4 regions of the Kineococcus sp. GCM10028916 genome follow, and region 3 is predicted to be linked to each of the others. Evidence: riboswitches for the same ligand, from Rfam matches in the RefSeq annotation. Region 3 holds a riboswitch; each other region holds the start of a gene.
The links. A riboswitch is a leader RNA that binds a small molecule or an ion and turns the genes downstream of it on or off. The one in region 3 is predicted to bind S-adenosylmethionine.
Positions count from the first base shown of each region.

Region 1: another riboswitch for S-adenosylmethionine. It lies ahead of ACFQ46_RS06705 (MFS transporter); the one in region 3 lies ahead of ACFQ46_RS15605 (ABC transporter substrate-binding protein).
Region 2: another riboswitch for S-adenosylmethionine. It lies ahead of ACFQ46_RS09285 (aminotransferase class V-fold PLP-dependent enzyme); the one in region 3 lies ahead of ACFQ46_RS15605 (ABC transporter substrate-binding protein).
Region 4: another riboswitch for S-adenosylmethionine. It lies ahead of ACFQ46_RS09270 (ABC transporter substrate-binding protein); the one in region 3 lies ahead of ACFQ46_RS15605 (ABC transporter substrate-binding protein).

Region 1 is NZ_JBHTFM010000003.1:864,055-866,246, reverse strand. It holds gene ACFQ46_RS06705 (MFS transporter) at 1-1,105, opposite strand, end outside; SAM riboswitch class I at 1,115-1,203, opposite strand; gene ACFQ46_RS06700 (SGNH/GDSL hydrolase family protein) at 1,289-2,080, shown strand; gene ACFQ46_RS06695 (alpha/beta hydrolase) at 2,160-2,192, shown strand, end outside.
Region 2 is NZ_JBHTFM010000006.1:446,232-448,423, reverse strand. It holds gene ACFQ46_RS09285 (aminotransferase class V-fold PLP-dependent enzyme) at 1-1,125, opposite strand, end outside; SAM riboswitch class IV at 1,181-1,295, opposite strand; SAM riboswitch class I at 1,456-1,547, shown strand; gene ACFQ46_RS09280 (methylenetetrahydrofolate reductase) at 1,609-2,192, shown strand, end outside.
Region 3 is NZ_JBHTFM010000016.1:379,932-382,123, reverse strand. It holds gene ACFQ46_RS15605 (ABC transporter substrate-binding protein) at 1-1,290, opposite strand, end outside; SAM riboswitch class I at 1,521-1,610, opposite strand.
Region 4 is NZ_JBHTFM010000006.1:442,200-444,391, forward strand. It holds gene ACFQ46_RS09270 (ABC transporter substrate-binding protein) at 1-918, opposite strand, end outside; SAM riboswitch class I at 1,098-1,190, opposite strand; gene metE (5-methyltetrahydropteroyltriglutamate--homocysteine S-methyltransferase) at 1,339-2,192, opposite strand, start outside.

The sequences.
Region 1 (2,192 bases), on a different contig from region 3:
ACTGCTCGGCGAAGAAGGCGCCCTGAGCGCCGTACTGGCTGTCGTGACCGAGGTTGATCGCGATGACCATCGCGCCCACGATCAGGACGGTCGACCCCGTGTCCAGCAGCAGGAACGCGGGCACCGTGAACACCGCGGTGAGGACCGACCCGAACAGGTAGACGGGTTTGCGACCCACCCGGTCCGAGAGCAGGCCCCACAACGGGGTGGCGGCGAGGCTGAGGACCGAGGCGACCAGCACGGCGAGCAGACCGACGTCGGCCCCGTCCTCGCGCACGTGGTTGGTCAGGTAGTTCAGCGCGAACACCGTGTAGAGGACGTAGGCGCCGTTCTGACCCAACCGCATGCCGGTCGTCAGGAGCACCCCGCGCTTGTTCGTCGCCAGCACCTCGGCGACGGGTCGGCGCGACGTCGCGTCGGCCTCGCGCAGCGCGGTGAACGCCGGGGAGTCGGTGACCTTGAGGCGGATGACCAACCCGATGACGACGAGCACGGCGCTGGCCAGGAACGGGATCCGCCACCCCCAGGCGAGGAAGTCCTCGCTCGAGGTCAGGGTGCGGGTGAGCCAGAAACCCCCGCTGGCCAGGACCATGCCGGCCGCGGAACCCATCTGCGGGATCGCGCCGAACAGACCGCGCCGGCCGGTGGGGGCGTGCTCGACGGACAACAGGACGGCCCCGCCCCACTCACCTCCGGCCGAGAAACCCTGCAGCAGTCGCGCCGCGACCAGCAGGACCGGGGCCCACACCCCGATCCGGTCGTGGGTGGGGAGCAGGCCGATGGCCGCCGTCGAGATCCCCATGACCAGCAACGAGGCCACGAGGACCGCCTTGCGGCCCACCCGGTCGCCGATGTGACCGGCCACCGCACCGCCGAGGGGGCGGGCGGCGAAACCCACGGCGTAGGTGGCGAACGCGGCGATCACGCCGACCGCGCCACCGACGTTCGGGAAGAACAGCGGGCCGAGGACGATCGCCGCGGCCGTGCCGTAGAGGTAGTAGTCGTACCACTCGATGGTGGTGCCGACGAAGCTCCCCAGCGCCGCCCGGCGGCGGACGAGGGGTTCGCTGGGCGTGGCGAGGACGGTGTCGTGCACGGTGCTCACAGAACGGTTCTCCCATCGGTCCTGGCGGTAGCACCTTCCCCGCGGGGTGGTTGCTGCGACGTCGACGAGCCAGGTCTCTCGGTCGCTCTGGATGGCTGGGGCGAACCTACGACGGGGGCGCGCACCAGGCAAACCGGGGCCCGGTCCCGAGCGCGGGGCGCGAGCCGGTGCCAGAGTGGGCGGGTGAGCTTCCCGTGGGTCCGCTCCCCGCGCACCTCCCGGACCGTCGCCCTCCTGCTGGCCGTCTGCGCGGCCGCCTGCGCCGGGCCCGACGACGCCGCCTCGTCCTCCGCGCCCCTGCGCCTGCTGTCCCTGGGCGACTCCGTGCCGGCCGGGGACGTCTGCGGCTGCACCGCCTTCCCGGACCTGGTCGCCGACGGCCTCGCGCCGACCGGCGGGGCCGACGTGGTGCAACGGGCCAGCGGCGGGGCGACCTCGACCGACGTCGACTCGGTCCTGCGCCGGCTCGCGGCGGACGAGGGACCCCGGCTCGGCGCGCCGGACGTCGTGCTCCTGCAGGCCGGGGCCAACGACCTCGTGCAGCAGGTCGACCTCGCCACCTCCACCGCCGGGGCCGTCGACACCGACGCGACGATCGAGCGGGTGGTGGCGACGCTGGCGGAGACCGTCGACGAGCTCACCGCCACCGGGGCCCGGGTCGTCGTCCTCGACTACTGGGCGGTCGGGCTGGACGGTGCCGTCGCCCGGCAGGAGTACACCCCCGCCGAGCTGCACGACCAGGTCGCCCTCACCGACGCCTTCGACGACCGCCTCGCCGTCGCGGTGGGGAGCGAGGCGCTCTTCGTGGACCTGCGCCCGGTGTTCCACGGCCCGGACGGGACCGGCGACCCGACGACGCTGCTCGCCGCGGACGGCGACCACCCCGACGCCGCCGGGCACCGGGCCATCGCGGACGCCGTGCTGGACGTGCTCGCCGGCTCGGAGGGTGCTGCCGGTTCGCCGGGAGACCGCTGAGAGAGGGCACGTCCCCGCCTGTGGTGACCCATGGTGGTCCCGGCGCACCACGCGCCGGTTCTGGCACGGGGGGTGTGGGGTGGGTCTCGACGATCCGCTGACGCGGTGGATC
Region 2 (2,192 bases), on a different contig from region 3:
GGCGAACCGGTGGGCGCAGAACCGTCCGTCGCGCACACCGATCCCGTGCTCGGCCGAGAGGAAGGCCGCGACCTCGGAGACCGAGCGACCGGGGACGGTGAAGGTCACGACCCCCACGGCGTCGTCGGGGTGCGGGCGCACGACCTCGACGCCCGTCAGGGCCGTCAGCCCGCCGACGAGCCGTTCGCGCAACGCCTCCTCGTGCGCCTCGAGCGCTCCGGGGGCCAGCGTCGCGAGCGTGCTGCAGGCCTGGGCGAGGGCGACGGCGCCGAGCACGTTCGGGGAACCCGCCTCGTGGCGGTCGGGCCCGGTGGCCCACCGCACCGCGTCGTGGCGCACGTCGAGGGTGGCGCCCCCACCCGCGAGGTAGGGATCGGCGGCGTCGAGCCAGTCGCGACGACCGACGAGCGCGCCCGCCCCGTAGGGGGCGTAGAGCTTGTGCCCGGACAGCGCGATCCAGTCGATCCCGTCGCGACCGAGGTCCACCCTGCGGTGGGGGAGCAGCTGCGCCCCGTCGACGGCGATGCGGGCGCCGGCCGCGTGCGCGGCCCGGGCCAGCCGGCGCAGCGGCAGGACCTCACCGGTCACGTTGGAGGCACCGGCGACGGCCAGCAGCGCGTACCCGCCGCGGGCGAGCTCGGCCTCCAGCAGCGTCGCGGTCTCCTCCGCGTCCGACCCGCCGCGCAGGACCGTGGTCAGGGCTGAGCGCTGCCAGGACAACAGGTTCGCGTGGTGCTCGACGTCGGCCACCAGGACCCTGGAGCCCTGCGGGACGGCCCGGGCGAGCAGGTCGAGCGCGTCGGTCGTGCTCCGGGTGAAGACGACGACGTCGTCGGGGCGCGCCCCCAGGAAGGTCCCGACCTCGGCCCGGGCCTGCTCGAACAGGGCGGTGGAGACGCGCGAGAGGTACCCGGCGCCGCGGTGGACGCTGGCGTAGTGGGGGAGGACCTGGGCGACGCGGGTGGCGACCGAGACGAGGGCGGGCGCGCTCGCGGCGTTGTCCAGGTTCGCGTAGGTGGTCGACCCGCCCTGGGCGAGCGGGACGCGGGTGTCCCTGCCGACCACGGGCAGCAGCGGCGCGACGGGCGCCGGGCATCGGAGGGGGGAGAGGGTGCTGAGCGTCACGAGAGTCTCCTGGAGGAACTGGACCCTGCCGGGAGGACCGGGATCACCCCGGCGAGGTCCGCGCTTGCCGGCGCCACTGCGGCGTCGACCAGGTCGTCACCCGGGGCACCCCGCCGCGGAGGGAGGGTTGCCGGCCAGCGAGCCGGGGCTTGTCGCTGGCGCTCATGACCTGCGGTGAGGTTGCCACGTCGGACCCCGCTGAGCAAGATCGGCGTGTCGCGAACCCGTCGGAACTCCCTCCAGAACCCCACGTGTCGGGTGGTTCCCCCGTTCGGGGGAACCCCGGAACAGCACTTGTGGATCGCATCGACCCCGGTCTACATTCGGTGAACACCATCCAGAGCGGCCGAGAGTCCTGGCTCGACGACGCCGCAGCAACCCCCCGAGCCCGGGCGAGGGTGCTAAAGCCAGGCCGATGGAGTTCGTGATGCGCCCCACCGATGTCCCTGACGCGTACCCGGTTCCGGACCGGGGCCGGCCGCGATGACGCTGGCTCCCCTCGTCGCCGCCGCGACCGGGAGGCCCACCGTCAGTTTCGAACTCTTCCCGCCCCGTTCCGAGAACGGGCGGGAGTCGCTGTGGCGCAGGCTCTCCGATCTCCTCGACACGCACCCCGACTTCGTCTCGGTCACCTTCGGGGCGGCCGGCGCGACGAAGGGACCGAGTCGGGAGCTGCTGGCCCACGTCCTGGGTTCGACGGCCGTGCCGGCGATGGCCCACCTGACGTGCGTGGGGTCCTCGCGACGTGAGGTCGTGGAAATCGCCGGCGAGTTCCTCGACGCCGGCGTCCGCAACGTCCTCGCGCTGCGGGGCGACCCGCCGGTCGGGAGCACGGACTGGACCCCGCACCCCGACGGTCTGGCGACCGCGCGGGACCTGGTCGAACTGCTCCAGGTCGCCGACCGGCGGCGCTCCGCGCTGCGGGGCGGTCGCGTCCCCGTCGACGAGGGTCCCCTGACCCTCGCCGTGGCGGCCTTCCCCCGCGGTCGCGACGCGGAACTGGCGGCCCTGCGCGCCAAGCAGGACGCCGGTGCGCACTTCGCGATCTGCCAGGTGACGTTCTCGGC
Region 3 (2,192 bases):
GTCGACGAGGTCCTGCAACGCCTTCGGCGCACCGGCCTGGCTCGGCCAGGCCAGCGGGTCACCGTCGAGACCCTCGCGGATGACGTCGGTCGCGATGCCCGCGGCCGTGGCGTAGTCGGTGGAGTCCAGGACGGTCTTGCGCGCCGGGTCGATCCCGGAACCCGCGGTGGAGGCGAGCAGCAGGTTGTTCTCCTGGTTCGTCGCCCACTTCACGAAGGCGGCGGACTTGTCGATCTGCTGGGAGGCGCTCGAGACGCCCAGGCCGAACCCGGCGTCCAGCGCGGTGCGCGCGGTCGTGTTCTTCCCGCCCACGGGGAGCGTGACCACGCCCCACTTGTCGACGATCTTCGAGCCGGCCGGGTCCTGCGCCTTCAGCCCGAGGTCGGTCCAGGTGTCGAGCATCGCGCCCTGACCGGAGAGGAAGGCGGAGTTGGCCTGGTCGAAGCCGGTCTGCAGCGGTGTCGGCAGGGCCGCGGGGGAGACGTCGATGAGGTGCTGCAGCGCGGCCAGCCCCTCCGCCCCGTGGAACGCGGCCTTGCCGTCGGAGCCGACGAGCGTGCCGCCGTAGCCGGCGAGGCGGTTGATGAAGGAGCAACCCAGGATCATCGGGACCTGCTGACCCTCGACGATCGCGCCGTAGACGCTGCCGCCGGAGTCCTGGGTGATCTTCGCGGCGACCGCGTCGTAGTCGTCCCAGGTCTTCGGAGGTTCGACGCCGTACTTCTCGAAGACCTCGGTGTTGTAGTAGAGGACGTGGGTGTCGCCGTCGAAGGGCAGGCCGTAGCGCTTGCCGTCGATCAGGGTGTACGGGTCGTAGATCGAGGGCAGGAAGTCGTCGGTCGCGATGTCGGTGTTCGTGCCGATCCAGTCCGTGAGGTCGACCAGGGCGCCGGCGTCGACGAGCTGGCCGAGGCCGAAGTAGAAGTAGTCGAAGACGTCGAACTCCCCGTCGCCGCCCTGCACGTCCAGGATCTGCTTGCTCGTGAGCTGGTCGTAGGGGATCGCCGTGACCTCGAGCTTCCCGCCGAACTCCGCCGCGAACTTCTTGCCGAGCAGGTCCGTGAAGGCCAGCACGTGCGGCTGGTTCACCATCAGCTTGATCGTCGCCCCCTTGAGGTCGACGGCCTTCCCGGCGCTCAGGCCCGAGGAGGTGCTCTCGTCACCGCAGGCGGCCAGCGTGCCGGTGCCGGCGAGCGCGCCGAGGCCGAGGGCCCCGGAGAGGACCCGCCGGCGGGACGCGAGGAGTCGGGAGGTGCTGGCGGGCAGGAGGGTGCGACGGGGCGCGGACATGGGTGTGCTCCGGGGGGTAGGCGGACGGTGACCGTCCGTCGGGGTGCGCGAGGGCGCGGGGGAGGAGGTCGAGCGAGGTGCTGCGGGGACGCGGCGGCGGTGCTCAGACCGCGCGCGGCGTCCCCCGGCGCATCGGAGCGCCCTGGCGACACGCCATGGAGGCGGTGCGCGAGAAGTCGACGTGGAAGCGCCGGGTCAGGGTCGAGCGGGTACGGCTGATCACGCTGTTTCCTCCATCGCCCCTGGCGGGAGCACCTGCCGCTGCGCGGTGGTTGCTGTGGCGTCGTCGAGCCAGGTCTCTCGGCCACTCTGGATGGTGTTGATCGGAGACTAGCGGACCGCCGGCCCCCTTGGCGACGGTTGCCGCGGACGGCCCGGACCCGTTGTGGCGAGCTGTGCGACACTGACAGTGGTCGAGCGTTCCCTACACCGGGCGCCCGGCCCGCTGTCGAGACCGTCGCCCTGCGCGCGGGCTCCGGGGAGCGCCGCGGTCCAGTGGAAGGACCTCGCAGGCGCCCCGGGCCACACGCCGGACGTCGACCGCCGGCGGCACGGGCGGAGCACGCGAAGAGCGCGAACCCGTCGGTGCACACAGAGGACTTCCGTCGGGTGCGGGACGACCCACCCGGCGATTCCGACCAGGACGCTCGCGCGGCCGTGGGTTCACCGGTGGAGCGGACGCCGCGGGCGAGCGGAGCACCCGTGAGCACCACACCCGAAGAGAACGACGCAGCAGCAGCCGAGGGCCCGGCGACGACGCGGCCCCGCAGGCGCCGTGCCGCGAGTCGACCCGCCGGTCCGCCGGCCCACGTCGACGTGTCCGGCGACACCAGCGCCGCGGCCGAGCCCGCCACCCCCGCCGTGGTGGAACCGACGCCCGAGCCTGTCGTGGCGGCGGAGCC
Region 4 (2,192 bases), on a different contig from region 3:
TTCGTCCTGGAAGACCGGCCGCGACTCGTTGGGGAAGAAGTTGTAGGGGATGCCCGGGTTCGCGCGACGTTCGGTCCAGAAACCGCCGCCGTCGAACTGCGGGAGGTCCTGCGCGGAGATCGCCGTCGTCGCGTCGATCTGACCCGACTGCAGCGACCCGGTGCGCACGCTCGCCTCGGGGACCACCTGGTAGGTGATCGTGTCGAGGTAGGCGTCACCACTGTGCTTCGAACCCGTCGGGGCCCAGGCGTACCCGGTGCGCTTCTTCAGCACGACCTCGCTGTCCTTCGTGTACTTCCCGACCACGAAGGGACCGGATCCGACGAGAGTCGTTCCATCGCAACGGGTCGCGGGATCAGCGGTGGTCGTCGCGACGGAGAGCAGACCGAGGCTCATCGTCGACGTCGCCTGCAGGAACTGCGCGCTCGGCTGCGAGAACGTCACGACGGCCGTCCGCGCGTCCGGCGTCTGCGTCCCGGTGTAGCCCGCGAGGTAGGCCGAGGCCAACGACGCCTTCGCCCCGAGCGCGACGATGCCGTCGAGGTTCGCCTTGACCGCCGCGGAGTCGAGCGGCGTCCCGTCGGAGAACGTGGCGCCCTCACGCAGGTGGAACGTGAACGTCCTCGCGTCGGGGCTGACCTCCCAGCTCTGGGCCAGCCACGGCTGGACCTGACCGTCGAGGTCCTGGACCGTGAGGGAGTCGACGAGCTGGCGACCGACGTTCAGGGCGTCGTTGTTGCCGACCTGCTGCGGGTCGATGCACCCGGAGTCGACCTGGATGGCGAAGGTGAGGTTCCCGCCGGCGACGGGCTCACCGTCGGCGGCGGCACTGCCGTCGTCCTGGCTCCCGCCACCGCAGGCGGTGAGGGCGAACAACGCGACGAGGGCGACGGCGGACAAGGGCGTGCGGGTGCGCAAGGGTTCTCCAGGCTGAGGGGTACGTCGACGACACGTCCGGCCTGCGGCGGGGACGCGGGGTGACCGGTACGTTCCCGGTCAGCGGGGGTGCTGGGTCAGCGACAGCCGGTGGAACCGGTGAGGCAGAAGTCGACGATGCGCCTCAGGACGGCGACGTGGGACGTCTTGTTCACTGCGCTCCTCCATCGTTCCTGGCGGAAGCACCCGCGCCCGTTGCCGGGGGGTTGCTGCGACGTCGTCGAGCCAGGTCTCTCAGCCGCTCTGGATGGTGTTCTGCAGGAATCATAGGGACCCCCTGCCGGAATCTCAACCCGGCCGGGCGGGTCGGTGGGAACCCGGGCCGAACGAGCGCCGCCCTCCTGACCTCGGGGGGTCAGGAGGGCGGCGCTCGTCCAGCGGGGATCCGGTCGGGCGGGGGCCTCAGCTCGTCGCGACGGCGTGCGCGGGGAGTTCCGCGCGGACGGTGCGGGCGGCCTCGACGAGGTTGCGCAGCGACTCGGTGGTCTCGGCGTAGCCACGGGTCTTGAGGCCGCAGTCCGGGTTCACCCAGACCTGGCGGGCCGGGACCGCGGCGACGGCGGCGCGCAGCAACCCGACGACCTCCTCGGTCGAGGGAACGCGCGGCGAGTGGATGTCGTAGACCCCCGGCCCGATGCCCCGCGCGAAACCGGCACGCGCGATGTCGCCGAGGACCTCCATGCGCGACCGTGCCGCCTCGATGCTCGTGACGTCCGCGTCGAGGCCGTCGATCGCGTCGATGACCTCGCCGAACTCCGAGTAGCAGAGGTGGGTGTGGATCTGCGTCGCGTCGGCGGCACCGGCCGTCGCCAGGCGGAACGAGTTCACCGACCAGTCCAGGTAGGCGGGCTGGTCCTGGGTGCGCAGGGGCAGCAGCTCGCGCAGAGCGGGTTCGTCGACCTGGACGATCCCGATGCCGGCGGCCTCGAGGTCGCTGACCTCGTCGCGCAGCGCCAGGGCGACCTGGCGGGCGGTGTCGCCCAGCGGCTGGTCGTCGCGGACGAAGGACCAGGCGAGGATCGTCACCGGGCCGGTCAGCATGCCCTTGACGGGCTTCGCCGTGCGCGTCCTCGTGTACCGGCTCCAGGGCACCGTGATCGGCGCCGGGCGCACGACGTCGCCCCAGAGGATGGGCGGGCGCACGCACCGCGACCCGTAGGACTGGACCCAGCCGTGGGCGGTGACGGCGAACCCGTCGAGCTGCTCGGCGAAGTACTGGACCATGTCGTTGCGCTCGGGTTCCCCGTGCACGACGA